DNA from 3 places in the Paenibacillus sp. FSL R5-0623 genome. Region 1 is predicted to be linked to each of the others. Evidence: predicted binding sites of a transcription regulator. Region 1 holds the regulator's gene; each other region holds the start of a gene.
What was found. Region 1 encodes Rex, which represses fermentation and respiration genes when NADH is low (regulators of the CRP and FNR family bind a similar motif). Its sites were predicted from a motif close to TTGTGAAATATTTCACAA; they were not measured.
Positions count from the first base shown of each region.

Region 2: adhE (bifunctional acetaldehyde-CoA/alcohol dehydrogenase) is a predicted target of Rex. The motif match lies at 1,265-1,282, and genes of this name have one in related genera.
Region 3: MKY92_RS28090 (formate/nitrite transporter family protein) is a predicted target of Rex. The motif match lies at 4,404-4,421, and genes of this name have one in related genera.

Region 1 is NZ_CP150233.1:4,309,756-4,320,461, forward strand. Features, by position in the region: gene MKY92_RS18780 (hypothetical protein) at 1-362, opposite strand, end outside; gene MKY92_RS18785 (DUF5590 domain-containing protein) at 663-1,193, opposite strand; gene MKY92_RS18790 (amidohydrolase) at 1,233-2,540, opposite strand; gene MKY92_RS18795 (redox-sensing transcriptional repressor Rex) at 2,527-3,180, opposite strand; gene dinG (ATP-dependent DNA helicase DinG) at 3,399-6,260, opposite strand; gene MKY92_RS18805 (tetratricopeptide repeat protein) at 6,402-7,025, opposite strand; gene panD (aspartate 1-decarboxylase) at 7,143-7,526, opposite strand; gene panC (pantoate--beta-alanine ligase) at 7,519-8,415, opposite strand; gene panB (3-methyl-2-oxobutanoate hydroxymethyltransferase) at 8,412-9,290, opposite strand; gene MKY92_RS18825 (biotin--[acetyl-CoA-carboxylase] ligase) at 9,635-10,612, opposite strand; gene MKY92_RS18830 (CCA tRNA nucleotidyltransferase) at 10,599-10,706, opposite strand, start outside.
Region 2 is NZ_CP150233.1:4,486,837-4,497,542, reverse strand. Features, by position in the region: gene MKY92_RS19725 (hypothetical protein) at 1-128, shown strand, start outside; gene MKY92_RS19720 (Crp/Fnr family transcriptional regulator) at 216-932, opposite strand; gene adhE (bifunctional acetaldehyde-CoA/alcohol dehydrogenase) at 1,363-3,975, shown strand; gene MKY92_RS19710 (hypothetical protein) at 4,134-4,430, shown strand; gene pflB (formate C-acetyltransferase) at 4,767-7,025, shown strand; gene pflA (pyruvate formate-lyase-activating protein) at 7,115-7,867, shown strand; gene MKY92_RS19695 (extracellular solute-binding protein) at 8,091-9,458, shown strand; gene MKY92_RS19690 (sugar ABC transporter permease) at 9,510-10,394, shown strand; gene MKY92_RS19685 (carbohydrate ABC transporter permease) at 10,394-10,706, shown strand, end outside.
Region 3 is NZ_CP150233.1:6,416,244-6,426,949, forward strand. Features, by position in the region: gene MKY92_RS28080 (MFS transporter) at 1-743, opposite strand, end outside; gene MKY92_RS28085 (molybdopterin oxidoreductase family protein) at 936-2,999, opposite strand; gene MKY92_RS28090 (formate/nitrite transporter family protein) at 3,445-4,296, opposite strand; gene MKY92_RS28095 (FAD-dependent oxidoreductase) at 4,586-5,947, opposite strand; gene MKY92_RS28100 (NADH-dependent flavin oxidoreductase) at 6,317-7,438, opposite strand; gene MKY92_RS28105 (MerR family transcriptional regulator) at 7,608-8,030, shown strand; gene MKY92_RS28110 (glutathione peroxidase) at 8,143-8,622, opposite strand; gene MKY92_RS28115 (ABC transporter ATP-binding protein) at 8,845-9,729, opposite strand; gene MKY92_RS28120 (hypothetical protein) at 10,385-10,706, opposite strand, start outside.

The DNA.
Region 1 (10,706 bases):
TATTGCTTGTTCTCCATCGCCTGAGCTACGGTGAACATCGCATCCCCCCACCAACTTTCCAGTGCTTCACTGGAATGATCCACAACATCCAACTTTAGTGAACGTGTTCCAATCAGGGTCTGTCCTTCTTTGTGAATATATTGTACCAGTCTGCCCAAATCAACATCAGGTTGCAGATCCAGTTTCAATTGTACGTCATTGCGGTTAATAGTTAATTGAACGTCATTGACTCCATCGTACTGGGTAACCATCTTTTCAATCGGATTCTGCACGGCCACCTGACGATATACAAACCAACCTCCAAACAACACAACGGCTGAAATGACGGCAGTTAAAGCAATAGGCAATACTTTTAGCTTCAAGTGAATTACCCCTCCCAGATTTTGGCCTAACCTACTGGCTTATTGGTATATACGAATATGTGCATATTGACTCCTGCGAGAATTTCGACAGGATTATTTGTTTTGAATGTAACTTTGAGTACATATCTGAGTATATCACATCGTATATACAATTTCGAAGGCGAAAATATGAATAAATTATTAATTTTAACTATTTAAATCAAAAATGTTTACAGACAACACAAAGAACCGGTTCAGTCGGATATCCGTCTGCCGGTTCTTTCATTTCTTTAATTCTCTAGTTATGTCACTCTATTTGTTCTAGCTGTTCGGGAGTGTGTAGATCAGGTCCACCTGTTCTCCATTGCTAAAACGATAAAAGCGATAGTGGTTATGCGTACCGTCTTTATAATACACTTGCCACACATATATTCCATTCACAACTCCGGGCATGATTCGTTTAATCTCACCGGCAGGAACTTCAGAACTGAAGCGATTGCGGATCTGTGCTTCGGACATGCCATTCTGCAGCAGCTCACTGTGTACAGCGTTTCCACCCTTAGCCGGTTGATTGTTTGCATCGAATTTAACCCAGACCATAACATCCTGATTATCCTTATTTTTGCCGATCAGGGTCCAGTAGATGTTGTCAGAGCCTTCTTTGTCTCCCCAGATGTACTTGCGCAATTCATCATAGGATGTAATGCCCAGTTGCTTCTGTGCTGCCTGTATAGCGAGCGCTTCTTCCTTGCGCTGGTCCTGCGTGACATAGACGTAATAACGCTGAAGTCCAAACAGAATCAGAACCAGTGCAAGCAGCGAAATCCATATCCACTTCTTTTTTTTCTTCAAAAGCCGAACTTCCTTTCCCTATGATGCTCTGTCCTGCAATTAACGAGCAAGCAGACCATCAAATGCCAATTGAGACTCACGCAAAATGCGTTCTTCATCCAGCGTCAGACATTCGCCGTGTTTGACCACTTGTTTTCCATCCACCCATACGTGCTCAACATCTTTGGCAGAAGCCGAGTAGATCGTATGTGAGATCAGGTCTGTATGTGGATAGAAATGTGCCTGTTCAATATCAAGAGCGATAAAATCAGCCTTCATGCCGACCTCAAGTGCTCCGGTATTGTTCAAGAAAATGGATTTGGCACCGTATGACGTTCCGAGGAGTAACGCTTCGCCTGCTGGCACAGCCGTCGGGTCACCAGATACACCTTTGTGGATCAATGCAGCCAGTCTCATTTCCTCGAACATATCCAGGTTGTTGTTGCTTGCCGGTCCGTCTGTTCCGAGTGACACGGTAACTCCTGCTTTCAGTAACGCAGGTACCCGCGCAACACCGGAAGCGAGTTTCAGGTTACTTCCCGGGTTATGGGATACAGCCACATCATGACGAGCCAAAATTTCAATTTCTTCGTCATTCAGATGCACCGCATGTGCAACCAGGGATGGACGAGAGAAAAATCCCAGTTTCTCTAGATGTGCCACAGGACGCAGTCCATAATCAGCCACGTTCTGCTCCACCTCACGAAGCGTTTCAGACATATGTGTATGGAGAGGAAGGTTTAGGTCATTCGCGACCTGTACAAGCTTCTCTATGTAGTCAGGAGGGCATGTATATGGGGCATGTGGCGAGATTACAGTTGTTATACGACCATCTGCCTGTCCATTCCACTCACGTGCAAACGCTGCCGACTCCTCCAGCTTCCGCAATTGCTCTTCTTCCGAGCACAGCCCGATTACACCACGTGCCAGTGCTGCTCTAACGCCTGATTGCTCCACAACTTTGGCAACTTGATCCATGTGATCATACATGTCCAGGAAAGCTGTAGTTCCGCCTTTCAACATTTCAAGCACCGATAGCGAGGTTCCCCAATATACATCTTCTGAAGTCATTTTCGCTTCCATCGGCCACATTTTTTCCTGCAACCATACTTGCAATGCAAGATCGTCTCCGTGCCCTCTGAGCAACGACATCGCTGCATGACCATGCGTATTGATCAGACCCGGCAGGAAGAACAGTCCTTTTCCATCTACTTTGGTACTATTTTTGTCTTCATCCGGCAATGTCTCACCAATATGCACAATCTTGTCATTCTCAACAACCATGTATCCTTGGACCACGTTCCATGTTGTGCCGCCTTCATTAACGGCAAATTTGCCGTTGTGGATTACCCATCTATTTGTTGTCATCTTCCTCGTCGTCCTTTCCAGTCTCCAAGTAATAGGCCAAACTAAGCAGATCCGTTGTAAAGTCAGCATGGTGAATGCGGATATGCGGCGGTGTTTTTAGAATTGTTGGTGCAAAATTAAGGATCGCTTCGATTCCGGATTCAATAAGCTGATCGGCTACATTTTGGGCTTCCGTATCCGGAACCGTGATAATTCCGATGCGGATGTTATCCGTTTTAACCGCTTCCGTCAATTCATCCATTGGTTTTACCGTCAAACTGTTGATTTGACTACCAATCTTCGGTCCATATGCATCAAATACAGCAACAATCTTCATGTTGTCTTTCAGATATGCGTTGTAGTTGGACAAGGCTTGACCTAGATTACCCGCGCCTACCAGAGCTACATTAATTTGCTGATCGATCTTGAGAATGTGACGAATTTTCTCGATCAAATAGGATACATCATACCCGATCCCTTTACGACCAAAATCACCGAAGTAAGCCAGGTCTTTACGAATTTGGGCCGGATTCAGATCCAGCCTCTGTCCAAGCTCTTGAGAAGAAACAGTAGCCACCTCACGCTGATGCAACTCGTTCAAATAACGCAAGTATACAGGCAGACGTCGTACCACCGCTTCCGAAATTTTATCCGATTTCATTCTTGCTCCCCCTTACCAAGGCCACGATAAAATAATAGATGAAAAGATGAGCATTCTGTATAAACTCAAAGATAAACGTGACATTTTATACAGAATGCTCCTTGTAATTTAGGTTATAAGTTCTTGCGTGCAACTGCTTAAATCGGATACGGGAATATCTAATAAAGTTTAACGCCAAACAATAGTGTCATGCAATGATGTAACGAACAAAACAACCATTATTTTTGTCCATTAGCAGGTTTTTCCAACCACTCAGTAATTCGTGGAACCATTTGCTCCGTGAGCATATGCTCCATTTTGGGACCAGGTAATGAATATAAAAAGAATTTACCATAGTACGCTTCAATCACCCGTGTATCATAAACAATGACAATTCCTCTATCCTTTGCTGTACGAACCAATCGGCCAAATCCCTGTTTGAAACGAATAACCGCTTGTGGCACAGACAGTTTCATGAACGGATTTTTCTTCTGTTCTTGAAGCAACTCACTCTTGGCTTCCACTAACGGATGATTCGGTGGCTGGAAAGGCAGTCGCACAATAGCGAGACAGGTTAGCGCCTCTCCAGGGATATCTACACCCTCCCAGAAGCTGCTAGTGCCCAGAAGTACCGTTGCTTTGGCATCTTGGAACCTGCGAGTCAACTTGGATCGGCTTCCACTATCCACGCCTTGCCCAAGTAACGAGATGTCGTTACCAGAAAGAGCTTCTTTCAGCGGATCATAGACCTGTCGCAGCATCTTGTATGAAGTAAACAGAACCATCATGCGTCCCCGCGTAGCAATTGCCGTCTCTGCGAGTGATTGCACCAGCATATTAACAAAGTGCGCATCACCCACACTTCCCTTCACACTTGGGAAATCACGCGGAATCACCAGAAGTGCCTGATCGCGATAGTTGAAAGGTGATGGCAGCATAGAAGTTAACAGCCGATTATTCTCGGAAGCTTCCTGCAAGCCAAGCTGTTCAATCATGAACTGGAATGACTTATCCACAGAGAGCGTAGCCGATGTAAGCACAACACTTTTCTTTTTGTCAAAAAACAAATCCTTAAGCTGTGCACTGACATCTACAGGTACGGCATACAGCTGGAGAGATTTACTTCGGAACTGGCCGCTAGCTTCCATCCAGTATACCGTTTTGGCATCATCCATGCGCATGAAGAAACGTAGATTCTCCTTCAATGTGGTCAGATCTTTCAACAATCCTGTAATGTCCGTGATCAGACTATCCGATTGATAATCATCCTGATCCTCTTTCACCTCAAGCAGCAATTTGTCCCCTTTGCGAACCAAATCACCCAGAGTCACATAGATCTGGTTCTCCAGATCCTGCAACTCCTCCCATTTTGCCGGTTTCTGAGATGCTTTCAGACGCAGTGAAAATTGCCCCGTCTCTCCCGGTGAAGCATCACTCCGTTCAGGCAACAGACCGAACAAGGCATCGCTCATACGATCCCACAGTTCCTTGACCTCAACAGCCAGCGGGAACATCTGATCCACCATGGAGCCCCATTGCACTGAATTTTCATGCCCGGATAACTGGGAACGAAGCATAGGCAGCTGACCATTCCGACTGTCTTTAAACAGGCGGGTCAGTGTATGAACCAAGGTGAAATATTTCATATGCATTCCAAGATGTTTACCAGCGACATCCTCCAGATGATGTGCCTCATCGATCACAAGACTCTCATAGGCTGGCAGCAGCTGATGCGCGGCTTTCACATCCGTAAATAATTTGGAGTGATTGGTGATTACGATATCTGACAACCCGGCCTCATGTTTGGCACGATGGTAGAAACATTTGCGGAACCATGGACATGATCTTCCCAGACAAGACTCAGATTCGCTCTGTACCGTCTCCCAGAAGTCCCCTCCGCGTCCGCTAAGGTTAAGTTCCTCATCATCTCCGGTTTCGGTCTGCGTAAGCCAGACAATCATCTGAGCTGCTGTGAAATAATCCTCTTTAGGTGTGGCGAATTCACGTTTATTGATTTTGTGTTCAAATTTGCGCAGGCACAGGTAATGTCCACGTCCTTTGAAGACAGCGGCTTTAAACGGGAACGGAACCACTTGGGTTAGCATCGGAATGTCTCGCTCTCTCAATTGCTCCTGCAGATTGATTGTATGCGTGCTAACCATAACTTTCTGTTCTTGCTTCACACTTTCGTAAATAGCAGGCAAGAGATAACCCAGAGATTTACCAGTGCCTGTTCCTGCTTCGATCAAGAGATGTTTCTCTTCATCCAGGGCTTGCCTTACACTACTGAACATCTGAGTCTGCGCTTCACGCTCCTCGTAATGATCCAGCGTATCCTTCAGGTTCTCCCGAACCTGGTCCATAAACTGTTCGAAGCTTACACCATCAAGGGGGTTAGCCTCCCGCTCATCGCGTGGTGCACCAATATCAGTCCAATCACTTACATTAAGAGCAAGCTGACGATAATAGGTATGTCCGTCTAGGTCCTGAATCGGCTCTGCTTCCTTCTCACTGCGCATTCCGTCCAAAAACCAACCCAAATCACTGTCTTCTGGTGAAAACAGGTCACTGAGGCGCTGAATCGTTATGAGCGGTAATTCCTTTAACTCATCCAGACACTTGAGCAACACATAGGCTGTCGCCAGTGCATCACTGTCTGCCTGGTGAGGGCGATCATGTTGAAATCCAAATTCGGAAGACACATAACCGAGTTGATAAGAACCCAGTGATGGGAATGTAATCTTCAGAAAATCAATCGTGTCCAGAATGCGGCCAGTGAACGGCAAATAACCGCAACGGTCGAGAGCATTCTGCAAAAAGTGAAAATCAAAAGCGACGTTGTGTCCAACAAGCACCACATCATTAAGCAGCGGAACCATCTCCATCATCATCTCTTCGAGTGAAGGAGCGTCCGCCACATCTTCATCGGTAATACCCGTTAACCCCGAAATAAACGGGGGAATCGGTACACCAGGGTTCACATAAGAACTATATATTTGAGTTATGCTGTAGTCATGATCTATGATGGCAAGTCCGGCCTGTATAATCTCACCGTCGGACTGCGTGCCGGTTGTTTCGAAATCCAATACGGCAAATTTCATTGCAATGTACGGTCCCTTCCATTCCAGTCTATGTTACAGCATAGCAAAAAAAAGGGGATTTGAAAATTAACTGACAAAAAAGCGGTGTCCCCGCCGCTATGCCAAAGGAGGGAACACCGTTTTTTGTCGCCGAATTCCCGCTTAATGAAGGGTCGTCAGCTGATTAGCATATTGCAATTTTCCCCTGTTCAACCTGCAAGCTTCCATGTTGTACAGTGGTTCGGTCAATGTCGGGTCATACTGAAGGGCCTGTGCAAAGAGTGCACATGCAGCTTCGGGATTCGCAAGCTTGGCTTGAATACAGCCCAGGGCGTTACATACAAGCCCTTTTAAGCGAGGTGAACCCTTAAGGTACATGATCTGCTGCAAATGTGTCCCGGCTTCCGCCATTTGTTCCAGGTTCAGATAAGCCAGCGCCAGGTAAAAACGAGTCAATGCACTCTCCGGATGGTCGGTCACAACCCTGGAGAACTGCATGATCGCCTGCGGATACATCTGTAATTTGAAATAACCCTGACCTCGACTGAAACATTCCAGATGGAGTTCAGGCAGGGCGGTAACAGCTTCCTGTTCCGGCTCAAGGGAAGCCGGCTTATCCATTTCCTGCTCCCTTACCTGGCTCATCTTTTCTTCAAACATCAGCCATTCATCCAGCATTCCGTCACTCATCCGCTTAAGCAAATTCCACTTTTGCAGCAATTCCTGTTTGTTCAGGCCTTCAGCGGAAGGATAGCTCTTGATAATTTCATCTAACATGTCGTTCATTTCTGCGAAAACATGCTGGAACATCGATGCATCCCCACCCTTGAAAAAATGGATTAGTGCAGTGACCTGTACTCATTTTTTGCTTCAAGGGCCGATTTCATTCTCCTTACCAGTCGATTACATAATTGTTGCGTGGACTTCCTGTTTCATCGTTTGTACAGGTTTATTCTGTCCATCTACAAATACAACGGTTGGTTTGTGAGTATTTGCCTCTTCTTGCGACATCATGGCGTAAGAAATGATAATGACGTTATCTCCAGGCTGCACCAGACGTGCAGCTGCGCCGTTAAGACATATGACCCCGCTTCCGCGCGGTCCTGGAATCACATAAGTTTCCAGACGTGCACCATTGTTGTTGTTCACAATTTGCACTTTTTCGTTTTCCATCAAGTCGGATGTTTCCATCAAGTCTTCATCTATGGTAATGCTACCCACATAGTTCAAATTGGCTTCCGTTACCGTAGCCCGGTGGATTTTGGATTTCATCAGTGTTCTAAACATGGGACAGTACCTCCGATTTTTGCAACCTTATATTGTCAATCAATCTTGTTTTTCCGAATTTCACCGCAAGTGCGATGAGCAGATCGTCACGTCCTTGAACTTCTTCCTGATCTGCGAGCGGCTCCAGACTTGGAAAAGCCTGAATCTCGGCGTAGTCGATAACAGCAAGCGGTGAGCTTGCAATCTGCTCGCGCAGAATACGACGGATATCTGCGGCGTTTATAGCTACACCTGTATCTGCCGCTTCTTGAGCTGCACGCAGTGCCTTCGACAGAACTAGAGCCTGATTACGCTGTTCAGCGCTAAGATAGACGTTACGTGAACTGAGGGCAAGACCATCCTCTTCGCGAACAATCGGACAGGGTACAATTTCTACAGGCATATTCAAATCATTCACCATCTGTTGAATGACCGCAACCTGCTGAGCGTCTTTCATTCCAAAAAATGCACGCTGTGGCTGTACAATGTTAAACAGTTTGGAGACTACGGTCGTTACCCCGTCAAAATGCCCCGGACGGGAAGCGCCACATAGGCGCTCCGTCAATTTGGAGACAGATACCGTCGTTTGCGTTGCCTGTGGATACATCTCTTCAACAGAGGGAATAAATACGATATCCACTCCTTGTGAGCGTGCTGTTTCCACATCTCTGGCTTCATCCCGCGGATAGCTGTCAAAATCTTCATTAGGTCCAAATTGAATTGGATTAACAAATATGCTTAATACCACGATATCGCTCTGTTGTCTGGCTGCCTGCATCAAGCTTGCATGACCTTGATGAAGATAACCCATTGTTGGTACCAGACCTACAACGGATGCATTGGACCGAATCGCTTGACGCTTCAAGCTTAGTTCCTGTCTTAACTCTGCGATTGTCCGTAATACTTTCATGAGTTATTCCCCACCTTTTCCTTGCGTTGTCCGCCGTAAAGTTGATCCAGAACACCATCCGCAGCATTGAATACATGCTCTTCGGCCGGGAACGAACGATCTTTCACTTCTTTCACGTAAGCTTCGATGCTCGTTCTGATTAATGTACCCACATCTCCATAGGTTTTGACAAAACGTTTTGGCGTATACGGAGAGGCGTATTGAACCACATCATGGAATACCAGTACCTGACCATCACAACCTCGTCCTGCTCCAATTCCGATGGTTGGAATGGACAGTTCCTCCGAGATCGCCCGTGCAACTTCTTCCGTAACCAGTTCAAGCACAATGCCAAACGCGCCTGCAGCTTCCAGAGCTTTGGCTTCGTCCATCAGACGTTTTGCATCCGCTGCATCCTTGCCCTGAATGCGGTAACCACCAATCTGATTAACCGATTGAGGTGTCAGTCCAATATGTCCAAGAACAGGCACGCCTGCTTGCACGACTGCTCTGACGGTGTCCGCTATCTCAACTCCGCCTTCCATTTTAACCGCATGGGCTTGCCCCTCCTGCATCAGTCGACGTACACCCTTAAGCGTCTCATCCACGCTGCCATGATAGGTCATAAAAGGCATATCAGCCACAATAAACGTCTTCTCAGCTCCGCGCACTACGGAACGTGTATGGTATACCATGTCGTCGATGGTCACCGGAAGCGTCGAGTTATAACCCAGTACTACATTGCCAAGTGAATCACCAACCAGGATCAGATCGATACCTGCTTCCTCTGCGAGGAGCGCTGTTGGATAATCGTAAGCCGTGATCATGGTAAGTGGCACGCCATCCTGCTTATATTTTTTCATTTTCACAATATTCAACGCTTGTTTGTTCGCCATTTTCTCTCATGGCTCCTTTCTTCTTTTCAAATAAACGCAACAAAAAAAACCTTTTAGTTTTCCACTAAAAAGTCCCGAAAAGTCAAAAAAGAGTCACTTGCGATCGTCCCTTCTGTCTCGGTCCTCTTCGGCTCAGAGCAGAATCCAACAACTCACTTAAACGTATTTCATTCTTGCACTGCGGTCTGCTTATATAAAACCATTCAAGCAGAACAAAGGTTACTGTTACGGGAGTGCAATTCGGTCTGCATTAGCCGATATCGCCTCACGAACACAGTATACCAAAGTTCTGCTCAAACTTCACGTCTTATGTTCATTTTACCAGTGAAAATTCGACAATTTGTTTATGATTTCCAGGAAATCTCACCAGAGATGATTAGTGTATGTTCTCCATCGTGCTTCTCCACGATAAGTGCTCCAGAAGGGTCAAGACCGATGGCCTTCCCTTCAATGACACCATGAGGATTCGTCACAGTAATCTCTCGATTCATCGATACGGACAGGGCCTCCCATAGTGCTGAGATCACGCCGAATCCTTCTTTTTGATACAAATAATACAACTGTTCAAGCTCCGTCAAAATGGCAGCCGTTAGTTTGGTTCGATCAACGGGTTGACCCGTCTCCATCTTGAGCGAAGTAGCTATAGTTGTAAGATCTTCCGGATAATCCTCTGGATCAAAATTCACGTCAACACCTATACCTGCAATACAGTATCTGACTTCATGATCTTCCACCGTGGATTCAAGCAGTATGCCACATACCTTGCGTCCATCAATCAACAGATCATTTGGCCATTTGATGCCTGCATCAGCTCCTGAACAAGCTCGAACGGCACGACATACAGCCACTCCTGTTAATAAAGTTAGCTGCGGCGTGTGCTGAAGTGGTAGATCAGGGCGTAACAGAATACTCATCCAGATTCCTTTACCCGGAGGAGAGAACCACTGTCGACCGAAACGCCCTCTTCCTCCTGTTTGTTCTTCCGCAATGACCACAGCACCTTCTGCCTGCCCTTGCTCAGCTAGCTTGAGAACATCCCCTTGCGTAGACAGAGTCGAAGTCAACAAAACAGCCTTACGGCCAAATACGGTTGTATCCAGTGCCAATTGGAGGGCAGTAGCGTCAATGCTATCCGGCTTCGTTACCAGACGGTATCCTTTGCGGGATACGGCTTCAAACTCATAACCCATGTCTCGCAACTTGTTCACATGTTTCCACACAGCGGTCCGACTGATGGACAGATTACGGCTGATCTCTTCACCCGATACGAATCGTCCTTCTGCATTTAATAACATATGTAACAGATCTTCATGCTTGGTCATCTTGAACCACCCGCTTCACTTCTGCACTTAATGCTGCATGCTGATTCTCTATCGTTCCAATCGCTGTTTCTCGTAACAAATGTTTCATCAGTTG
Region 2 (10,706 bases), 180 kb from region 1:
ATGTCACGCCTCGTATGAATGAGCGGTGGGTCATTATGGTGAATGACAAAGAATTAATGGAAAATGGTCTCGACATGAAATTGAATCCACGTGATGCGGTAAAGCTTGAATTGACCAATGCATCCTAAGTATACCAAGAAGCCCAATCTCTTTTTAGAGAACTGGGCTTTTTTTCATTGAAATATATAAGCAATTTCCGATTGCATAGTCAAATATTAAATACGACAGATCTCGTTCGGGCAAAGCTCACAGTGACAGATCCCTTGCAGCATCTTCAGATCTTTGATAACAATCATGCCATTGTCATATTCAATCCCGTCTTTCTTACGCAGGTCGCTTAACATGCGGTTTACACTTTCACGAGTGGCTCCAATCATATTGGACAGGTCCGTGTGGGTAATTTTTTTGTGAATAATGACATGCTCTCCATGAGGCTCACCATACGAATTCGACAACCGAATGAGGGTAGAGCAAAGTGCACCCGGTTTGCCATATAACATGAGATCCCGGAACTTGGTCTGTGTCAACCGGTGGTGGATGCCCATCCATTTCATAAAATCGATCGCGAAGTCACAATGCTGGCAGATTAACATTTCCAGGTCTTTATGTTCCAGTACACCGATCTCACTATCCTCCAGCACTTCCGCTGAGAAGCTGTGTTTAGAGCCAAAGAAGGGATCAGCCTGCCCAATCATATCACCGGATTGATACATGTACATGATCAGTTCTTTGCCTTCATCCGTGGATTTGGTGATCTGGGCACGACCCCGTTTCATATAATAAAGTTTGTCAGAGATATCGCCTTCCCAGTACAGATGTGTACCTTCCGGATAAGTTCTATCTTTCATTGTAACCAGCAGATGGTTGAAATTGGCTTCCGAGAAACAGTTGGTATTACCGCGCTTTTCCAGTACAGTTGTTAGTTCTCTCATAAGTCTATCTCCCCTTTGTGTCCATCGGACGACCTTCTGTAATAAGCAGTAGCCTCCGAGGTTCGCCGCAAACCGTTGCCGTCCTGATCAGGGTCATCTCGGCCGGGAGGAAGGACGGTACAAATTGCGGTGGTTCAATTTTTAAGTTCAGTATATACCTAATCTTACCGTTTGAGGGGGAAGGAAAGGGGGCAAAAATGACGAAATTTCAAACATTGTGATAAAATTCACTTTTGATGGGGAGGATGAATTTTACAGCCCTATATTTTAAATAGGAAGTGAAAATGGTCGTATGAAGGACACTACAAAACTTAAATTAAATTTGTTATACTTTGTGAAAAAAATCACATAATTAAGTTTAATGTCATGTTACGATGTGAATGTAAACGAGAGAGACAAACTAATACGAACCTTTAGGAGGATGAGGGAGATGGCTGTAAAGAACGAAGTCGCCCCAGCAAAAGAACCGACAGCAGGTCAGTATATTCAAACGTTAATCGACAAAGCGAATAAAGCACACGCTGCATTCATGAAGATGGACCAGAAGCAGATTGACCGTATTGTGCAAGCGATGGCGCTTGCGGGTCTGGATAAACACATGATGCTCGCCAAGATGGCCGTAGAAGAAACAGGCCGCGGAGTATATGAGGATAAGATCACCAAAAATATATTTGCAACAGAATATGTGTACCACAGCATCAAATATGACAAAACCGTAGGTGTGATTGAAGATAACGAATATGAAAGCTTCCAGAAAATTGCGGAGCCGGTCGGCATTATTATGGGGATTACACCCGTTACCAATCCAACATCAACGACGATGTTTAAAGCACTGATCTCCATCAAGACGCGTAACCCGATCATCTTTGGTTTCCACCCATCTGCACAGAATTGTAGCCGGGAAGCTGCCAAAATCCTGCTGGAAGCGGCTGTGAAACATGGTGCACCAGCAGATTGCATTCAGTGGATTGATGATCCTTCCATGGATCGTACAAACGAACTGATGAATCACAATGATGTGGCTCTCATTCTGGCAACAGGCGGATCAGGCATGGTACGTGCAGCGTACAGCTGTGGTAAACCTGCACTGGGCGTAGGACCGGGTAACGTACCTTGCTTTATCGAGAAAAGCGCGGATATCAATCAGGCAGTAACGGATTTGATCCTGTCCAAGTCTTTCGATAACGGTATGATCTGTGCTTCCGAGCAAGCGGTCATCATTGAAGAACCGATCTTCGATCAAGTGAAGAAAAAAATGATCGCAAACGGCTGTTACTTTGTTAACAAAGATGAAGCAGCAAAATTGACAGCGGGTGCGATTAATGCCGAGAAATGTGCGGTGAACCCGGCGATTGTTGGTCAATCTGCGGTAAGCATTGCGAAATTGTGCGGTATTGAAGTTCCAGCAGGCACCAAAATTCTCGTGGCCGAGATTGAAGGGGTAGGTACCAAATTCCCATTGTCCGCTGAGAAATTAAGTCCGGTACTGGCTTGTTACAAAGTCAAAACGGCAGCAGAGGGCATTGAGCGTGCAGCAGAAGTGGTTGCTTTTGGCGGCATGGGTCACTCCTCGGTTATCCACTCCACAAATGAAGAAGTGATCGGCAAATTCGCAGATCGTCTGCAAACTGGACGGATTATTGTGAACTCACCATCCACACATGGTGCCATCGGGGATATCTACAACACAAACATGCCGTCACTGACACTGGGATGCGGATCATACGGACGTAACTCGACTTCTTCCAACGTAACCGCTGTGAACTTAATCAATGTGAAAAGGGTGGCTCGCCGTACCGTGAATATGCAATGGTTCAAAGTGCCGAACAAAGTCTACTTCGAAAAAGGGGCAACACAGTATCTTGCCAAAATGCCTGACATCACACGTGTGGCGATTATTACGGATGCCATGATGGTGAAACTTGGATATGTTGAAAAGGTAGAACACTATCTGCGTCAACGCCAAATGCCAGTAGCAATCGAAGTGTTCTCCGATGTTGAGCCAGATCCATCAACAACAACAGTAGACCGCGGAACCGAAATGATGCGCCGCTTCCAACCGGACTGCATTATCGCACTCGGCGGCGGATCACCGATGGATGCTGCCAAAGCCATGTGGTTGTTCTATGAATATCCAGACACGGACTTCAACGATCTGAAACAAAAATTCATGGATATCCGCAAACGGATCTACAAATATCCACGTCTCGGCGTAAAAGCGAAATTTGTAGCGATCCCAACCACATCCGGTACAGGTTCTGAAGTGACATCGTTCGCGGTTATCACAGATAAAAATCAAGGTAACACCAAATATCCATTGGCAGACTATGAGCTGACACCAGACGTAGCGATTGTCGATCCGGAGTTCGTATACTCCCTGCCTAGAACAGCCGTTGCAGATACAGGTATGGACGTACTGACGCATGCAATTGAAGCTTATGTGTCTGTCATGGCGAATGATTACACGGATGGACTTGCGATCAAAGCAATCCAACTGGTGTTCCAATACCTGGAGCAATCTGCACTGCAAGGCGACAAACTGGCACGTGAGAAAATGCATAATGCTTCCACGATTGCCGGTATGGCGTTTGCCAACGCATTCCTGGGCATTAACCACAGCTTGGCGCATAAATGGGGCGGTCAGTACCACACCGCACACGGACGCACCAATGCGATCCTGATGCCGCACGTCATTCGTTACAACGCGAAAAAACCGACCAAATTTGCATCGTTCCCGAAATATTCGCACTTTATAGCGGATGAGCGGTATGCCGAAATTGCCCGGATTCTGGGATTGCCTGCACGTACAACAGAAGAAGGCGTAACCAGTCTTATCAATGCCATTCGCAAACTGAACAAAACATTGGGCATTGAAGAATCGTTCCAGGAAATCGGATTTGATGCCAAAGACTTTGAAGCTCATGTAGATTATCTGGCTGACCGTGCCTTCGAAGACCAATGTACAACCGCCAATCCGAAGTTACCGCTGGTAACTGAACTGGCTGATGTATACCGCAACGCTTTCTACGGAAAGTTTGAATAATAAACTTAGAACGACGCGTGCCTTACGGCAATAAGATCAGGGTTCCCCGAGAGGGGAGCCCCGATTGCCGTCTTTCACACAATAACGAGAGGGCAGAAAAACAGGAGAGCGAAGCATCTGTTTTTCAGGAGTATTCTAAGATTTGATTTGCTCCGAGCATGGAGGAGCAAAAGGGTTCTAAAGAGGTAGTAATGGAATTCGTGATGTGGCTGTTTGAGCCAGATGTTCACACAATAACGCAGAGGGCAGAAAAACAGAAGAGCAAAACATCTGTTTTTCAGGAGTATTTTAAGATTTGGTTTGCTCCGAGCATAGAGGAGCAAAAGGGTTCTAGAGAGGTAGTAATGGAATTCGTGAGGTGGCTGTTTGAGCCAGATGTTCACACAATAACGGAGAGGGCAGAAAAAACTGAAGAAGCGGAGCGTTCGCCTTTATCCCCGGATTTTCCCCTTTGAAATATAAAATTGAAAAAATCCGGGGATAACAGCGATCGGAAGTTGTTCTGCCCGCGCAGTGGCTAAGTGTGAATTTACAGGGTTCAATGGGACACAGCGCAGGTGGAGTGAGTTAGTTCACTGACTTTGTGACAAAAATCACAGATGATGAAAGCCCCAAGTCGTATACTGAAAATGTAAGAAAAACATTCATCCCGCGGTTCCGGTTCCCAAGTAGAGAGAACATGTTCCGGTTTATGTGAAACAATTCACATTAATCGCGGCTCTGGGCACACAATGCTACGAATGAAGCAAGATGTTATGTGTCCAGAAATCCAAATTAGTGGAGGGATTACGATGTCGGTGATTGAAAAAGATGTCAAACAACAAACAGGCTGGAGAAACTTTACCAAAGGAACATGGACCAAATCCGTAGATGTGAATGATTTTCTGGCACACAACTTGTCTCCGTATTACGGTGACGAAGCATTTCTCGCAGGTGCAACCCAGAATACCAAAGAATTGTGGGATATCGTATCTGATCTGACCAAAAAAGAACGGGATAACGGCGGTGTCCTTGACGTTGATGTAAACACACCAGCGACTATTGTTTCTCACCAACCCGGTTATCTGGATCAAACCAAGGAACAGATTGTCGGCGTTCAGACCGATGCTCCGTTCAAACGTTCCATTCAACCAACAGGCGGAATTCGCATGATGATTGACGCATGTGAGGCATATGGCTTTGAAATGCCACAGGGCGTCATTGATATATTTACAAACATTCGCAAAACACACAACCAGGGTGTATTCGATGCTTATACTTCCGACATGCGTGCAGCGCGTAAAGCAGGAATTATTACAGGTCTGCCAGATGCTTACGGCCGTGGTCGGATCATCGGTGACTATCGTCGTGTAGCTTTGTACGGGGTAGACTTCCTGATTCGTAATAAAAAAGGCGAACTGAATGCACTCGAAGTTGATGTTATTGATGAAGATGTCATTCGTCTGCGGGAAGAATTGTCTGAACAGATTCGTGCATTGCAAGAATTGAAACAATTGGGCGATATGCACGGGTTCGATATTTCCTTGCCAGCGACAACAGCAAAAGAAGCATTCCAATGGTTGTACTTCGGTTATCTGGCTGCGATCAAAGAACAGAACGGTGCTGCGATGTCACTCGGACGTGTATCTTCTTTCCTGGATATCTACATTGAACGTGACCTGCAAGAAGGTATTTTGTCCGAAGAACAGGCTCAGGAATTGGTTGACCATTTTGTAATGAAACTGCGGATTGTCAAATTCCTGCGTACACCGGATTACAACGAACTGTTCAGTGGAGATCCAACATGGGTGACTGAGTCAATCGGTGGTATGTCAGTGAATGGCGAAACACGCGTAACCAAAAACAGCTTCCGTTTCCTGCATACTCTGCACAACCTGGGTCCTGCACCAGAACCAAACTTGACTGTTCTCTGGTCCACGAAACTTCCAGAAGCTTTCAAAGATTATTGCAGTAAAGTATCCATCGAAACCAGCTCAATCCAGTATGAAAATGATGATCTGATGCGTCCGATCTACGGTGACGATTACGGTATTGCTTGCTGTGTGTCGGCGATGAAGATCGGGAAACAAATGCAATTCTTCGGCGCTCGTGCCAACCTGGCAAAAGCTCTCCTGTATGCGATCAACGGTGGTCGTGACGAGAAATCCGGAGCACAAGTTGGACCTGAGTATCCTGCCATTACTAGCGAAGTGCTGGATTACAATGAGGTTATGAAACGCTTCAAACCAATGATGGAGTGGCTGGCGAAGCTGTACATGAACACCCTCAACGTCATTCACTACATGCACGATAAATACAGCTATGAGCGTATCGAAATGGCATTGCATGACCGTGACATTGTACGTACGATGGCTTGCGGTATCGCTGGTCTGTCGGTTACAGCAGATTCACTGAGTGCGATCAAATATGCCAAAGTAAAACCAATTCGTAACGAACAAGGCATCGCAGTTGATTTTGAAATCGAAGGAGACTTCCCTTGTTACGGTAACAATGAAGACAGCGTAGACAGCATTGCTGTTGAACTGGTCGAGAACTTCATGGGCATGATTCGCAAGCACAAAGCTTACCGTAACGCAGTTCCAACACAATCCGTTCTGACGATCACTTCCAACGTGGTATATGGTAAGAAAACAGGGACTACACCGGATGGTCGTAAAGCAGGTGAACCATTTGCTCCAGGTGCAAACCCAATGCATGGTCGTGACAAAAAAGGTGCACTGGCATCCCTTGGCTCTGTAGCCAAATTGCCTTATGAACACAGTCTTGATGGTATTTCCAATACCTTCTCTATCGTGCCAAAAGCATTGGGTAAAGAGGAGACTACACGTAAATCCAATCTGACTGCGATGATGGATGGTTACTTCGGTCAAAACGCTCATCACCTGAACGTTAACGTATTTGATCGTCAGCAACTGATTGATGCGATGGATCACCCGGAAAACTATCCACAACTGACTATACGGGTATCCGGATATGCCGTTAACTTCATTAAATTGACTCGTGAACAACAGTTGGATGTCATCAACCGTACGTTCCATGGCTCGATGTAAGTAATTTGCAAGTAGAAGACCGCTAGAGCAAGGCATTCCAAATCATATTAAACGCACAGCGGATGCGGATACAGAAAGGAAGAGGCAGCATGGTTAACGGACATATTCATTCACTCGAAACTTTCGGGACGGTTGACGGCCCAGGCATCCGCTTTGTGCTTTTTATGCAAGGATGTCTACTCAAATGTCAGTATTGCCACAACCCAGATACATGGGCGCTGGATGGTGGAAAAGAAATGACGCTAGAGGAGGTACTGGCTGAAATTGAGCCGTATCTATCCTACTATCGCAGCTCTGGAGGCGGACTCACGATATCTGGCGGAGAACCAACGTTACAGGCTCACTTTGTAGCCGAAATCTTCAAGGAAGTAAAGCGGCGTTGGGGATTGCATACGACGCTGGACAGCAATGGGTTTAACGAACCGGAGCGGATTCACGATCTGTTGGATAACACAGACCTGGTTCTGCTGGATCTCAAGCATATTGATGACGAGAAACATATCAAGCTGACAGGCAAATCCAACGAGAGAACGTTGAAAACAGCCAAGTGGTTGTCGGAGCAAGGTCGGAAAATGTGGATACGCCACGTGTATGTGCCTGGCATTCATAACGAGGAAGAGGATCTGCTTAACCTCGGACGGTTTATCGGAACATTGAATGGCGTCGAAAAGTTCGAAATTCTTCCATACCATCAGATGGGGATCTACAAATGGGAAGCGCTCGGTAAAGTATATCCACTGGATGGAGTTCCTTCACCAAGTGAAGAAGAAGTGGAGCGGGCGTATCGCCTGATCGAACAAGGTCGCCAGGAAACGGCTGACGTGGCTTGTTCAGGTAAGTAATCTGACCTTTATATGTAATAAAAACAATCAACCAAGCAGTCCTTGCGAACATGTTTCGCAGGGGCTGTTTTTTTGCTGTTATCCATTGTAAATGCAAGATTATGGGTCCAGTGAAGGATTTTATCCCTCCATTGATGAATTGTCATCCTTACGATGTAAGCTCCGGCTTTTTATAATCAGAGTGTAAAGCCAAATGCTCAATATCTTGAGGAGGGTCAACCCGATGAAAAAAAGAATGACATTACTGCTTTCATTATTGCTTATCACTTCATGGACTTTGGCGGGATGTGCAAGCTCAAGTAACGAGCCACAGCAAGGCGCAGGCAATACACCTGTGGAGGAAACAAGTAAGGAACCGGTTGAAATGCTTCTCCGCCACACGCAGGTGGGAGCCGACAAACAGAAAAGACTGGCCATTCTGCAGGATGTTGTGGACAAAGTTGAAGGTGAGATACCCAATCTGACCTTTACGCTGGATGGTGTCGAATCCGATGTGAATCGTAAGGAGAAGCTTCGCGGGGAGATGGCGGCAGGTAACCCGCCGGATATTTTTGAACTGTTCGGAAGCCCGGATTCCAAAGTGTATGCCAAGGAAGGTATGCTGCTTGATCTGACTCCAATCCTGCAAGAGCTGGGCATTCAGGACCAGTTTACATCGCTTGAACCGTTTACGTATGAAGGCAAGGTATATGGACTGCCGATTGGCGGTTCGGGCGAAGGTTTTTTCTATAATAAAGAGTACTTCGAACAAAAAGGATGGAAAGCCCCAACTACCATGGCTGAACTGGACAATAAACTGGCCGAGATCAAGGCTGATGGCAAAGTGCCGCTTGCTTCCGCATCCAAGGCAGGCTGGGTACCGCTTATGTTAACCAACCACCTGTGGTCACGGTATGCCGGACCGGAGATTACCGCAAAGTTTGCAACGGGTGAAGCGAAGTGGACCGATCCGGGTGTTGTGCAAGGTTTTGCCAAACATAAGGAATGGGTGGATAAGGGTTATTTCAAAAAAGGTGAGCTGGGCTTCGAGTATGCCGAATATACCACGCAATTTACAAGCGGAGAAGTGGTATTAATGTATGACGGAACATGGAAATCATCTGTATTCAAGGAAGGCCAGAGCGGTGAATCGCTCATTGGCAAGGTTGGATTCTTCAATATGCCTCCGGTAGAGAACGGAGCAGGAGATCAGACGTCTTTGATGAGAGATGTTAACAATGGATACGGATTCTCGGCAGCAGTGGCGGATGACCCGCAGAAGCTGGAAGCAGTGAAAGCTTTTATCAAAAATTTCTACAATGAAGATATGCAGATCCGCGGTCTTGTGGAAGATGGTGTGTTGCCTGCCATGAAGCTGGACGAGAAAGTGCTGACCGATAGCATTACCGATGATCTGATGAAAGAAATTGTGGCTGTGCTTAATGCGTCCAAGACGTCGTTCCCGGCATTTGATGCACTCGTTCAGGCCGATGTGACGACAGAGATCAGCAATCTGCAAATCCAGAAGTTGATTGGTGGGCAGACCACGCCAGAGAAAATGGCAGAAGAGCTGCAAAAGGTGCAAGAGGAAGCAAACGCCTCAGTGGAATAAATCAATCCAAGTTGAAACTGCGATCGTTGAAGTGACTGAAGGAGGCTGACTATGAATACTTCACTCCGCAGCCCGTTAATCTATACGTTGTTTGTAATGCCAGCCCTAATTCTGTTTGTAATGTTCTTCTTATACCCTATTGGCAGCTCCCTGTATTACAGCCTGACGAGTTGGAATGGGGTATCGGCTGAGCCACGTTTTGTGGGTTTATCCAATTATGTGAAGGCACTGACCGATGAACGTTTTTGGATTTCCACAAGGAATAACGGCTTTTTCATCGGATTTTCGGTACTGATTCAGGTACCCCTGATCGTCCTGTTTTCGCTTCTGATTGCCAATGTGAAAAGGCTGAAAGGTCTGTATAAAACAGCTGTTTTTTTACCATCCATCATGTCGACAGCCGTTATCGGTATCTTGTGGGGATTCATCTATGAGCCCAATATCGGACTATTAAACAAAATGCTTCATGTGCTGGGCATCGATCCCATCTACTGGTTATCGGATAACCGATTTGCCATGTTGTCCATCTTGGTGACCAACGCCTGGCAGTGGACGGGATTTTACATTGTCATGGTGCTGGCGGCCATACTGGCGATTCCCCGTGATCTGGATGAAGCGGCTGCCATTGATGGGGCAACGGCGGTACAACGAGCAATGCGAATTACGTTGCCGCTGATTCGGCCGATCATTTCGGTCGTGATCATGTTGTCCATTGCAGGTGCCATGAAAGCAGCCGACATCGTGATTGTCATGACCAAAGGTGGGCCCGCTGGGTCCACCGAGGTTCTGGCGACATATATGATCAAATATGCAATTACCAACTTCAAATATGGTTATGGCAATACCATTGCAGTGCTGATCTTTGCTCTGACGCTTGTGCTCACTGCGGTGTATCAACTGCTGGTGGCGAGGCGGGGCGAGAAGGTGGAATATTGATGGCGAAAAACATAAAAAGCAGTATACCTCATGTGTTGTTAATGTTGTATTTAATCGCGATTTTGTTTCCCTTTTTATTTGTAATTTTCTCTTCCTTCAAGCAGGATAACAATGAAATCGCCCTGAATCCATTCGGTCTGCCTACAACATGGGAGTTTAACAATTACGTGGAAGCCTGGGTGAATGCCAAGATTGGTACGTATTTTTGGAACAGCCTGTACATTTCGGTTTTATCGTCGGCGTGTACGATTGTGCTCGGGGCCATGTTCGCTTTTGCCGTAACCCGGATGAGACACCGGAGATGGAGCCTGT
Region 3 (10,706 bases), 2.1 Mb from region 1:
ATCCCCTCAGAAATGATATACGGGGACACGCCTGTATTCCAGATGGAATTGCCGAATAACAGGAACAGCACGCCCAAGCTCATAAACAGATATAATCGGGTATTGCCCAGCAGTGCCCAGACGCCCGGCCCATCGGGAACGGTTTTGCGTTTCGTCAGATGTACTTCCCCCTGATCCGGTTCGACACGCGACAGATAATACCAGAAAAAAATCGCAAATCCGGCTGAGGTTACCCCGTTCAACACAAAGCTGAGGTGATAGGAAAAGTCAGCCAGAAAACCACTCAGCGCCGTTCCAATCGCCACCCCGATATTGTTCGCTACATAGATGATATTGAATAATTCACCGCGTCGCTCCGCAAACCGGAAGCCAATAAAGGCTTGAATCGCTGGCAGCGACAATGAACTGAACAGGCCAATCCAGCCCATCGCACATATAAATATAACCCAATACGAGCTAATCCAGGGCAGTGCAAACAAACCTAACGCATTCAGCGCCAGTGATCCAATGATCAGTTTCTTTACGCCTACCCGGTGATATAATGAACCGCCGAGCAATTGTCCAAAGATGCCACCCAGGGACTGAATGAGGATTACAAAACCCGCGTTAGCCATCGTCCGTCCTAGCTCATCAAACACATACATGGTGGTCAGCGGCCACATCAGTGCACTACCGGTTGCGTTAACCAGACTTGCCAGCAAAAATATTCTCACTTCTTTTGGATAGTTATCCAGCCATCTCATCATCGTTAATTCATTCTCCTTAGTACCTCTGCACAAACAAATAGCCATAAAAAATAAACCTTTGCCCTGACGGCATAACCATAACCAGCCAGAGCGAAGGCCTTTGGAAGTGTTACATCTATTGCACTTTAATCCTGCTCAAATTCTAGCCTTTGTTCATCTTACCTCAAAAAAATCATGCTGCAAGCACACTCATTGACGCTTCACTTCAACAGTGGCCGAGAAGAAGGTGGCCCCGTTCCCCATGTCCGACAAGCGATTGGAAGTGAGTGAATTCGCTCGCTGCTTCTTGCCTTCACCATCCCACCATAAGCCTTGACTGATGACGGTTCCTGGCAACATGGCCTCACTCACCTTGGCGGTAAGTTCGATGCGCCCACGATCATTCCATACGACCACTGCATCTCCATCCTCCACGTTTCTACGGATGGCGTCCTCAGGGTGTATCTGCAATAGAGGCATCTTTTCCAAACGCTGATGTTTGGCTGAATTGCCAAAGGTGGAGTTCAGGAAATTATGGTTTGGCGGCGACAGGAACATCAATGGATACGTATCGGCAGGTCCAGCCGGATTCTCCCCATCATATCCTTCAACCAGAGCGCTATAGGTAGGGAGCGGCGGAAGCCCTCTCTGTTCCATCGTCTCCGAATACAATTCGATTTTGCCTGAAGGTGTGGGCAGTTGATCCAGAAATGCAGCATGTGGCGTCATATCCAGCTTCACGAATCGATGTTCCTTCAATCCCTCCAACGTGACTCCATTCATATAGGGGTTGTCCGTCCCCTGAAGTGCGTCCTCAATCATCTGTTCTGGCGTTTCTCCGAAGATTGCAGGATCGTACCCCATAGCCAGCCCAAGCAGTGAGAACAGTTCCACATTGCTCTTGCTCTCCCCAATCGGTGCAATTACCTGCTCTTGCAGATGAACGTACTGATGCCAATAAGAGGTGTACAGGTCCGTCGCTTCAAATGAAGATGTGGCTGGCAATACGATATCTGCATATTTTGCCGTATCCGTGATGAACAGATCATGCACAACCGTGAATAAATCTTCCCGTGCAAAACCTCGCTCCACCCGCTCGGTATCCGGTGCCACCACCAGTGGATTGCTGCAGTAAACCATCATTGCCCGGATTGGCTGCTCTGCTTCCAGCAACGCTTCACCAATCCGGTTCATGTTCACCACTCGCGGCTCCGGATTCTGCCGCAGCTCCGGACGTTCGAGCGCGTCGCTATTCGTGCTCGCGTAGCTGTTGGTGCGAATGGCACCGCCGCCTTGCTTCAGCCATTGCCCTGTAATAGCAGGCAGACATGCAACGCTACGCACGTTCATCCCCCCATTATCATGGTGCTGAAGGCCGTTGCCGATGTGAATATGGGCTGCCTGTGCGTTGCCGTATAGTTCGGCCAACTCCACAATCGTCTCCTCCGGCACGCCAGTAATGCGTGCAACACGTTCAGGGGTGTAACTGCGGACATGATCACGTAGTGCCTCATGACCTATCGTATACTTTTGCATAAACGCTTCATCTGTCAGTCCCCGTTCGAACAGCACATGCATCAATCCCAGTGCCAGTGCGCTGTCCGTGCCCGGATACAGAGGAATAAACCAGTCGCCCCATTGGGCCGTGCGATTGCGATGAACGTCGATTACGACGATCTTGGCGCCTTTCTTACGGGCTTTCTCCGCCAAAACGACCTGGTGCATATTCGTACTGACGATATTGCCGCCCCATACCAGGATGAGATCCGCGTGCTCCGTATCTTCCGGCACCGTTCCCCGATTGGCGCCCATCGTATATTTCCAGCCGGTATTTCCAGCGGAGTTACAGATCGTCTGCTCCAGTACACTCGCACCAAGCGCATTGAAGAAACGGCGATCCATACCGTCTACGCCGAGAATGCCCATGTTACCGTAAAAGCTGTAGGGCAGGATGCTCTCCGGGCCGTAGGTTTCGGACAAAGCAGTGAATTTGGTCGTAATCTCGCGAATCGCTTCATCCCAACTGATTCGTTCGAACTTGCCTTCACCTTTGGCTCCTACACGTTTCATCGGATATTGTAGACGTTCGGGATGGTACACCCGCTCGGTCATATTTCTAACTTTATTACAGATGGCACCCTTGGTGATTGGATGATCCGGATTGCCTGCCACCTTCACAATTTTGCCGTTCTCTTTATGTAATAACAGACCACAAGTGTCCGGACAGTCGAGCGGGCACACAGCCGCAAATACACCATTCTCCTGATCGATCATCGTAAGGCTCCCCTCTATAAAAGCTATCCCTATATCATATCTTCTTCGAGGTTATCGCGTAAAGAGAACAGTATGTTTTTGCTTCATATTCGCCGCTATAGCGGCTTTGAATTATTTTCAAAAAAATGTTTTTGAGTTTGATTCAACTTCAGAATTCAGGGGTAAATTAAAAATAAGGCATTAGGCTAGTGTTTCCCCACTTCCTCCTCATGCCATATCATGGACCACTCCCGAAATTCGCCATGAACAGGTTTCGTTCCCCCGAACCTTGTCATGGCGAATTTATTTTGCGTTAAACTCCAACAAAGACCTCATACAAAAAAACGATCCGGCCCTGCTCCATCACAGCATATTCGCCATGAACCGAGCAAAGTCAGAATCGTCTTCACTTCTATGTGTATATGATGTGCGTGTATCGAGTCATGCACTGTAGTGCTATATTCCGCTACGCCTGCTTGCTCCACATCACTCTAGCCTCCGTCTCCACAGGTTCGATCGACGTTGCTACCTCTGGTCTCACTTTCAGCTCAGCTTGGCGCAGGTACACCACCCAGTAGGCTGCAGCTACAAACAGAGCACCACCAGTCAGATTGCCGAGCCACACTGGAATGAAATTCATCACATACTGGCCCCACGAATAATGCCCTTCGAAGATTGCCGCCGGGATGAGGAACATATTGGCCACAACGTGCTGGAATCCAATAGCTACAAATGCCATCGTTGGAAACCAAATGCCCAGTACCTTGCCACTCATCGTATCGGATGCATAAGATAGCCATACGGCCAACGCGACCAGCCAGTTACAGCCGATGCCAGAGATGAAAGCTTGCAGGAAGCCGTCATGCAGCTTATGCCCAGCCATATCCACCACTTTCGCCAGATATACACCCTCTCCGGTCAGACCCAGCACATGTCCAAACGCGTACGCGACAAACAAAGCTCCAACAAAATTACCAATCGTCACTAAGGATAGATTTTTCAACATGCTACCCACGGATAATTTTCGTGCAATCGTCGCGAGTGGAACAGCCATCATATTTCCCGTCAGCAACTCGCCACCACCAATGAGCACCATAATCAATCCAACCGGGAACACCGCTGCTCCAATCAGATTGACCAAACTTCCCCACTCTGCTGGCGCAGAAGCAATTACCCGAATATCCAGTAGAAAACCCAGTGCGATAAAAGCCCCTGCCAGAAAACTGAGCACCAGTACAGAAGAGACCGGATATTGAGCCTTCTTCATTCCTGTTTGCGCCGTATATTGTGCAACCTCAAGAGGTGTTTTTGCTGCCATATCAATCATCCTCTCCTTCATTGTCATCGTGGAATAAAACCATCTGAAATTCATTAGTTATGCGTTGAATACCATATCTCAATTGTATCTTGGTACTGCGTGAAACTTTGTGCAAATTATCACAATGTTGTTTAAAAAGATACTTTAAGACCGTCTTGGAATAGTTAAGTCAGCAAGCGTATAGTAAGGCCTTTTGTAGCTAAAAAATCACAAAAAGACTGACGATATACTCGCCAGTCTTCTTTTTCCTATATAACATGATCTCCGTTCAACCATCTATTCTGCTTCCTTACACCATTGCTGGTGCTTTTACTTCTATTGGAGGCAGTGCTTGCAGACCCGCCGTGTTCAGGAAGTTCCACGGTTTGTTGTAATGTGGCTGGAAGAAGAAGTCGATGAAGGCCAGCTCATCTACGGTCATGTTGTTTTGGATGCAGACCGAGATCGTATTAATCGATTGAGTCAGATCAACCTGTGACATCACCTGTGCTCCGACAATTCGACGAGTAGCCTGCTCATATACCACTTTGAGTAACAGTTTCTCAGCCGTAGGCATGAACTCCGGACGGTAGCTGTCTTCCAGTATCACAGATTCCACGATCAGACCTTCGTCAGCAGCAGACGTTTCCGTCATCCCGGTACCTGCGATATTTTGCTCGTAAATTTTGATACCCGATGTTCCTTGTGTACCCATATACGGTGTCGTTGGGCGAACCAGGTTGCGGGCTACCAGTGTACCCATCCGCACAGCGTTAGTCGCCAGTGGAATGTAAGATGCTTTACCTGTTGGGTTGTAATGAATAGCACAGCTGTCACCCGCAGCGAAGACGTCTTTTTGACTCGTTTGCATATATTTATCCACGATGATCGCTCCGTTCGGCAGCATATCCACTTGGCCTTTGAGCAGCTCTGTATTTGGACGGAAGCCGATGCACAGAATAACCAGATCGGTTTCAAACTCCCCTTTGGACGTGATCACCTTGGTCACTTTGCCATTTTCTCCAGTAAACTTCTGTACCGTTTGACCAAGAGCTAGCTTGATGCCGCGTCCAGTCAACGTATCTTCGATCGCATCCGTGAATTCAGGGTCCAGGTATTTGTTCAAAATACGGTCCACACTGTCGATTAGGGTAACTTCCTTGCCATTCATTTGGAAAGCTTCCACCAGCTCTACGCCGATATATCCTGCACCTACAACAGTAACACGTTTAGCATCTTTGGCTTTTTCAATAATCGTGTTGGAGTGATTATAGTTTTTGCAAAGTAAAATGTTATCCATCTCGATGCCTTCAAGCTTCGGAACGACAGGCCATGAACCCGTTGTCACGATCAGTTTGTCAAACGTATCTTCAAATTCTTCCCCGGTTTGCAGGTTTTTAGCCTGAAGGGTATGACCCTCGGCATCTACTGCTGTTACTTCATGAAGCATCTTGGTCTCAACACCAAGCTCTGCCAGTTGATTAGGCGAAGAATAGAACAAGCCATCAGGGTCTTTCACAACCCCACCTACGTAGAGCGCAATGCCACAAGATAGGAAGGAGATATTGTCATTGCGCTCATACACGGTGATGGTAGCATCCGGGTACAATTTGGCGGTATTTACGATGGCTGCGGTCCCTGCGTGTGTACATCCGATAACTGCGATTTTCATTAAAAGTTCCTCCTCGAAATATATAAATGAGTTTGAATATAACGTTATTGTGATTGTGAAATATTTCACTTCTTAATCGATACTGTGTATGTGATTTATTTCACTTTATACACTCATTATAATGTGATCTTTTTCACATTGCAATAGGTTGAGGAAAAAAAGTTTGTCACACTCCAATTTCTCACATCAATTAACTATTTCTTTAATCTCATTGTCCCCGGTTTAGCCTTAATTTATGCTCAACTTCTATTACATGCAAACTGCTTATTGAAAAATCAACCGTCGAACGAAACCCTTTAGAATTTGCAAAGAACCCAAATCTCATCAGAGATTGGGCTCTTCATTATTAAGTAGCCATAAGGATTACATTTATTTAACAATATTAAACCAGTCAGGCGCGGCTTGAATTACATTCGAAAGTTTCTCTGGGATACGAAGCTGATCAAGTTTTGAAATATGCAATTCTGAATTCACCTCGGCTTCTCGTCCATCTAAGACCTTTTCGACCCAAAGAGGATCCATAATTAATGCATGTCCAATAGCGACTAGCGGTAAACCTGATTCTATAGCTTTAGCAGCATCATCGGGTGTCATTATAGAACCTGCAGCCATCACAGGCACCTTACCGTTTGATCTTTCAAGTATTAATTCAAGCCGTGTTCTTCCATTTGGATTATCTACTGGCTTAGAAGACACATTATCTAATGAAGCATGTATATAATCTAAATTCTGTTTAACAAGGACATCAATGAGTTCATAGGTATCTTTCATACGCAATCCGTCCAATTTGGAGGACTCTTCAGGAGAAATCCGGTATCCTAGCATGAATGGTTTTACAGCATGTTTTTGAATGACATCTTGTACTTCTTCAATAATGGCCAATGGAAAACGTAAGCGATTCTCAAGCGATCCACCCCATTGATCCGTACGGTGATTTGTCGACGGCGACCAAAAATTCTGAATTAAAAATCCATGAGCCCCATGAATCTCAACACCATCAAATCCGGCCTCAATCGCTCGTCTTGTTGTGTCTCCAAAAGCACGTATAATTGATAAAATCTCCTCGTGAGATAACTCCCTTGTTTCTGGCGTTGAACCTAAAACAGTAATTTCAGGCTCCAATGCACTCGCACTAACTGCATCTAATTCTGGTAGGGCTTTATTTCCAGCGTGGAAAATTTGCAGGATGGCAGGAGAGCCACCACTTTTTGCTGCATCGGCCAACTTTCGTAAACTTGGAGAAAATTCATCATTGTACCCCGCAAATTCGTTCGTAAAACCTTGCCCATTAGGTGTTACATGAGTACATCCTGTAATGACAAGTCCTACCCCGTTCACTCTTTGTTTGTAATACTCCACTTCTTCATCCGAAATGGTTAGGTCGTCATTGCTTGACCAAGTTGTCATAGGTGCCATAACGATTCTATTCTTAATTGTTATTCCACTTTTAAATGTGAAGGATTCAACTAATCCACTGTATCTTTGATTCATCCAATTACCCTCGCTCTCATATTATCTTTTCTACTACAGTATAATTAGTTACCTTAACGTCAAGTAAAGAAATTATTATCATGTGATCATATATGATATTTTTTGTTGTTTAATTTTATTTATGATATATTTTAGTTACAGTAACTGTAACTAAAAGGGGTTAATTAAAATGGTATATTCAATGACATATGTAGTTGAGAATTTAAATGTATCTGCAAAAACACTTCGATTTTATGAAGAACAAGGGATTTTACCAAATATCTCTCGTGATGAAAAAGGTCGAAGAGTGTATAACAAACAACAATTAGAATGGATCTCTTTTATTCGTTGTCTCAAAGAGACAGGCATGCCCCTGTCGCAAATAAAGGCATATAAAGAACTTTATGAATTAGGAAACACAACATTTTTAACAAGAGAAGAAATGTTGATTCAGCATAAATTGGAGGTACAGAAGAAAATTGACGAAAGCTTCAAACACTTAGAAGAAATAAACTATAAATTAGCAATGTATGAACTTCAAAAAGATGAGGTAATGAAAAATCCCAACCATAACTTTAAATGTCATGGTCTAGAGACAACAATAAAGAATTAAACGCAATCATGGAGCCAACTCCTACCTGTGATGAGAATAAAGCCACGTATACAAATTCATCAAAGAAGCCTATCCTCGCTAATGCAAGGATAGGCTTCTCAACATTCATGTATTAACCGAGTAATTTTTCGATGTCTGCAATCATTGTCTCCGGTGATTCCTTTGGTTCAACACGACCTACCACTTCACCTTCACGGTTAACAAGGAACTTGGTGAAGTTCCATTGGATGTCGCTTGTTTCACCTACGCCAGGTTGTTGCTCCTTCAGGTATTGGAACAGGGGATGGGTTTCCTCACCATTCACATCTACCTTGGCAAACACCGGGAAATTCACGCCATAGTTAATCTGGCAAAATGATTCCGCTTCCTCACTTGTACCTGGCTCCTGCCCTCCAAACTGGTTACAAGGGAAACCCAGTACAACCAAGCCTTGATCGCGATAACGATCATAGAGCTTTTGCAATTCACCGTATTGCGGGGTCAGCCCACACTTGCTGGCTGTATTGGCAATGACCAATACCTTACCTTGATACAGATCCAGTGAGACTTCTTGGTTAGCGGTGGTTACCGCCTGATATGAATATACGGACATGACTGATTCCTCCCATGACATATGTTGGTTTGGGCTGTTGCGAGCACGTTGGCATAACCAATGAACCCACAGCCTGTCCTATTATTATAGACCTGATCCGATGCGATTACCAAATCTCGGATCTCCCCATATTCCATTGCTCCCATGAATGCAAAAGAGCCGCGTGCAATAGCGCACAGCGGCTTCATTCTATAATGTATGGACCACATATGGCCCATTTCGTTAACTTCCTGTCGCTTGAACACGTGGTTCTGTCCGTCCTCCAGCATGAACCATCGCACTGTTCATGACCATCTGCTCTGGCGTCTTCGATTGCTGACGTTCGCCTGCAAGAGCGTAAGGCAAGCAGAGCGGTACACCGGAGCGTGGATCAATCACGATATCTGCTTCAATGTTAAATACTTCACGAAGTACATCCGAATTCATAACTTCCACAGGTGAACCATGAGCGATGGCTTTACCTTTTTTGATACCAATCATGTGATGTGCGTAGCGGGAAGCATGATTCAAGTCATGCACAACCATAACAATGGTACGGTTGGCTGTGGCATTCAGTTGCTCCAGTAATTGCAATACTTCGAGCTGGTGAGCCATATCCAGGAACGTAGTCGGCTCGTCCAGGAAAAGGATATCTGTTTCTTGTGCAAGTGCCATAGCAATCCAGGCACGTTGACGCTGTCCACCGGACAGTTGATCAATCGGACGATCATGGAATTCAGTCATGGCTGTCACTTCGATAGCCCACTCAATCATACGTTTATCTTCCGCACGCATGGAACCAAATCCTTTTTGATAAGGAAAGCGACCATACGATACCAGTTCAGTAACGGTAAGACCTTCAGGGGCTGTTGGATTCTGTGGCAAAATCGCAAGTTGCTTGGCAACTTCACGCGTGGACTGTTTATGGATGGACTTCCCGTCGAGCAATACATTACCTGCTTTTGGAGCCATAATACGTGCCATCGTTTTCAGGATGGTTGACTTCCCTGAACCATTGGCTCCAACAAGTGCTGTAATTTTTCCTTGGGGAATCTGAATGTTCAGATCCTCTACAATTAGTCTTTCCTCATAAGCGATATCCAGCTTGGTCGTCTCCAGACGAAACATGCGATCATCCCTCTCTCATTTATCCCGGTTATGTAATCCGGCTATGGCAACAAAAACGAAATTGAAATTCTGTGTATTTCCGACGCAAATATCTTCTACACTAAAGATACTGATAATCATTATCATTTGTCAACATAAAAAACCAAATTTTCTTCTCTTTTTGTGCTTTATTTGGTCTTTCTATAGCAGGAATCCCCCTCTTTTCTCAAGTACACATGAGATCTTTTCTCATTCATTCCGCGCACTTTATCACTTCTGACTGTCTTTCAAACTCTTGAATCGCAAATTTTGTGTCCGAATTGTGAATGTGGCCCCTCCGATGACAGAACAACCTTCTGATCGCTGTTATCCCCAGATTTTTTGATCCTTTTGTAAAGGGTAAATCCGGGGATAGCATATGCTTCCGATGTAGCTTTCCTTTAGAAAGCTTTTAGGCGAACGCTTCACTTCTTCAGGTTATTTCTGTCCTCTCCGTTTTTGTGTAAATGTTAGTTCAATCTATCCAGCCGCCATATCAAACAAAAAAAGATGACCTTGAAATTCAAGTTCAAGGTCATCTCACATACGCCTATTTAATAAGTATGAAGTCAGCATTTTTCATTAATGGATCAAAACACACTTAATGAATCTATGCAATACGCTCAATTAATATGCTTTACAGCTTAGGCTGTGGCATCAATTGGATCACCGTCATACTGCCCTGCGTACTCTTCACACTGACAATGCTCTCGGCATCCATATTCGCTGGAAGATCAATCTGCAATCCATACGGATAGAGACGATCTACCTCTCCAATAGACATCTGTGCAGGAGTGTTCGCATCCGCATCCTGTTCATTAGATACAGATGTGTCAGGCGATGTGGAACCAGTAACTTGATCTGCATCCGTACCTTGATCCGTGTCTCCACTCGCAGCATTAGACGATGCATTCGTCCCTGTATCCGTTGTTGTATCGGTAGCAGGATCTGAAGTGGAA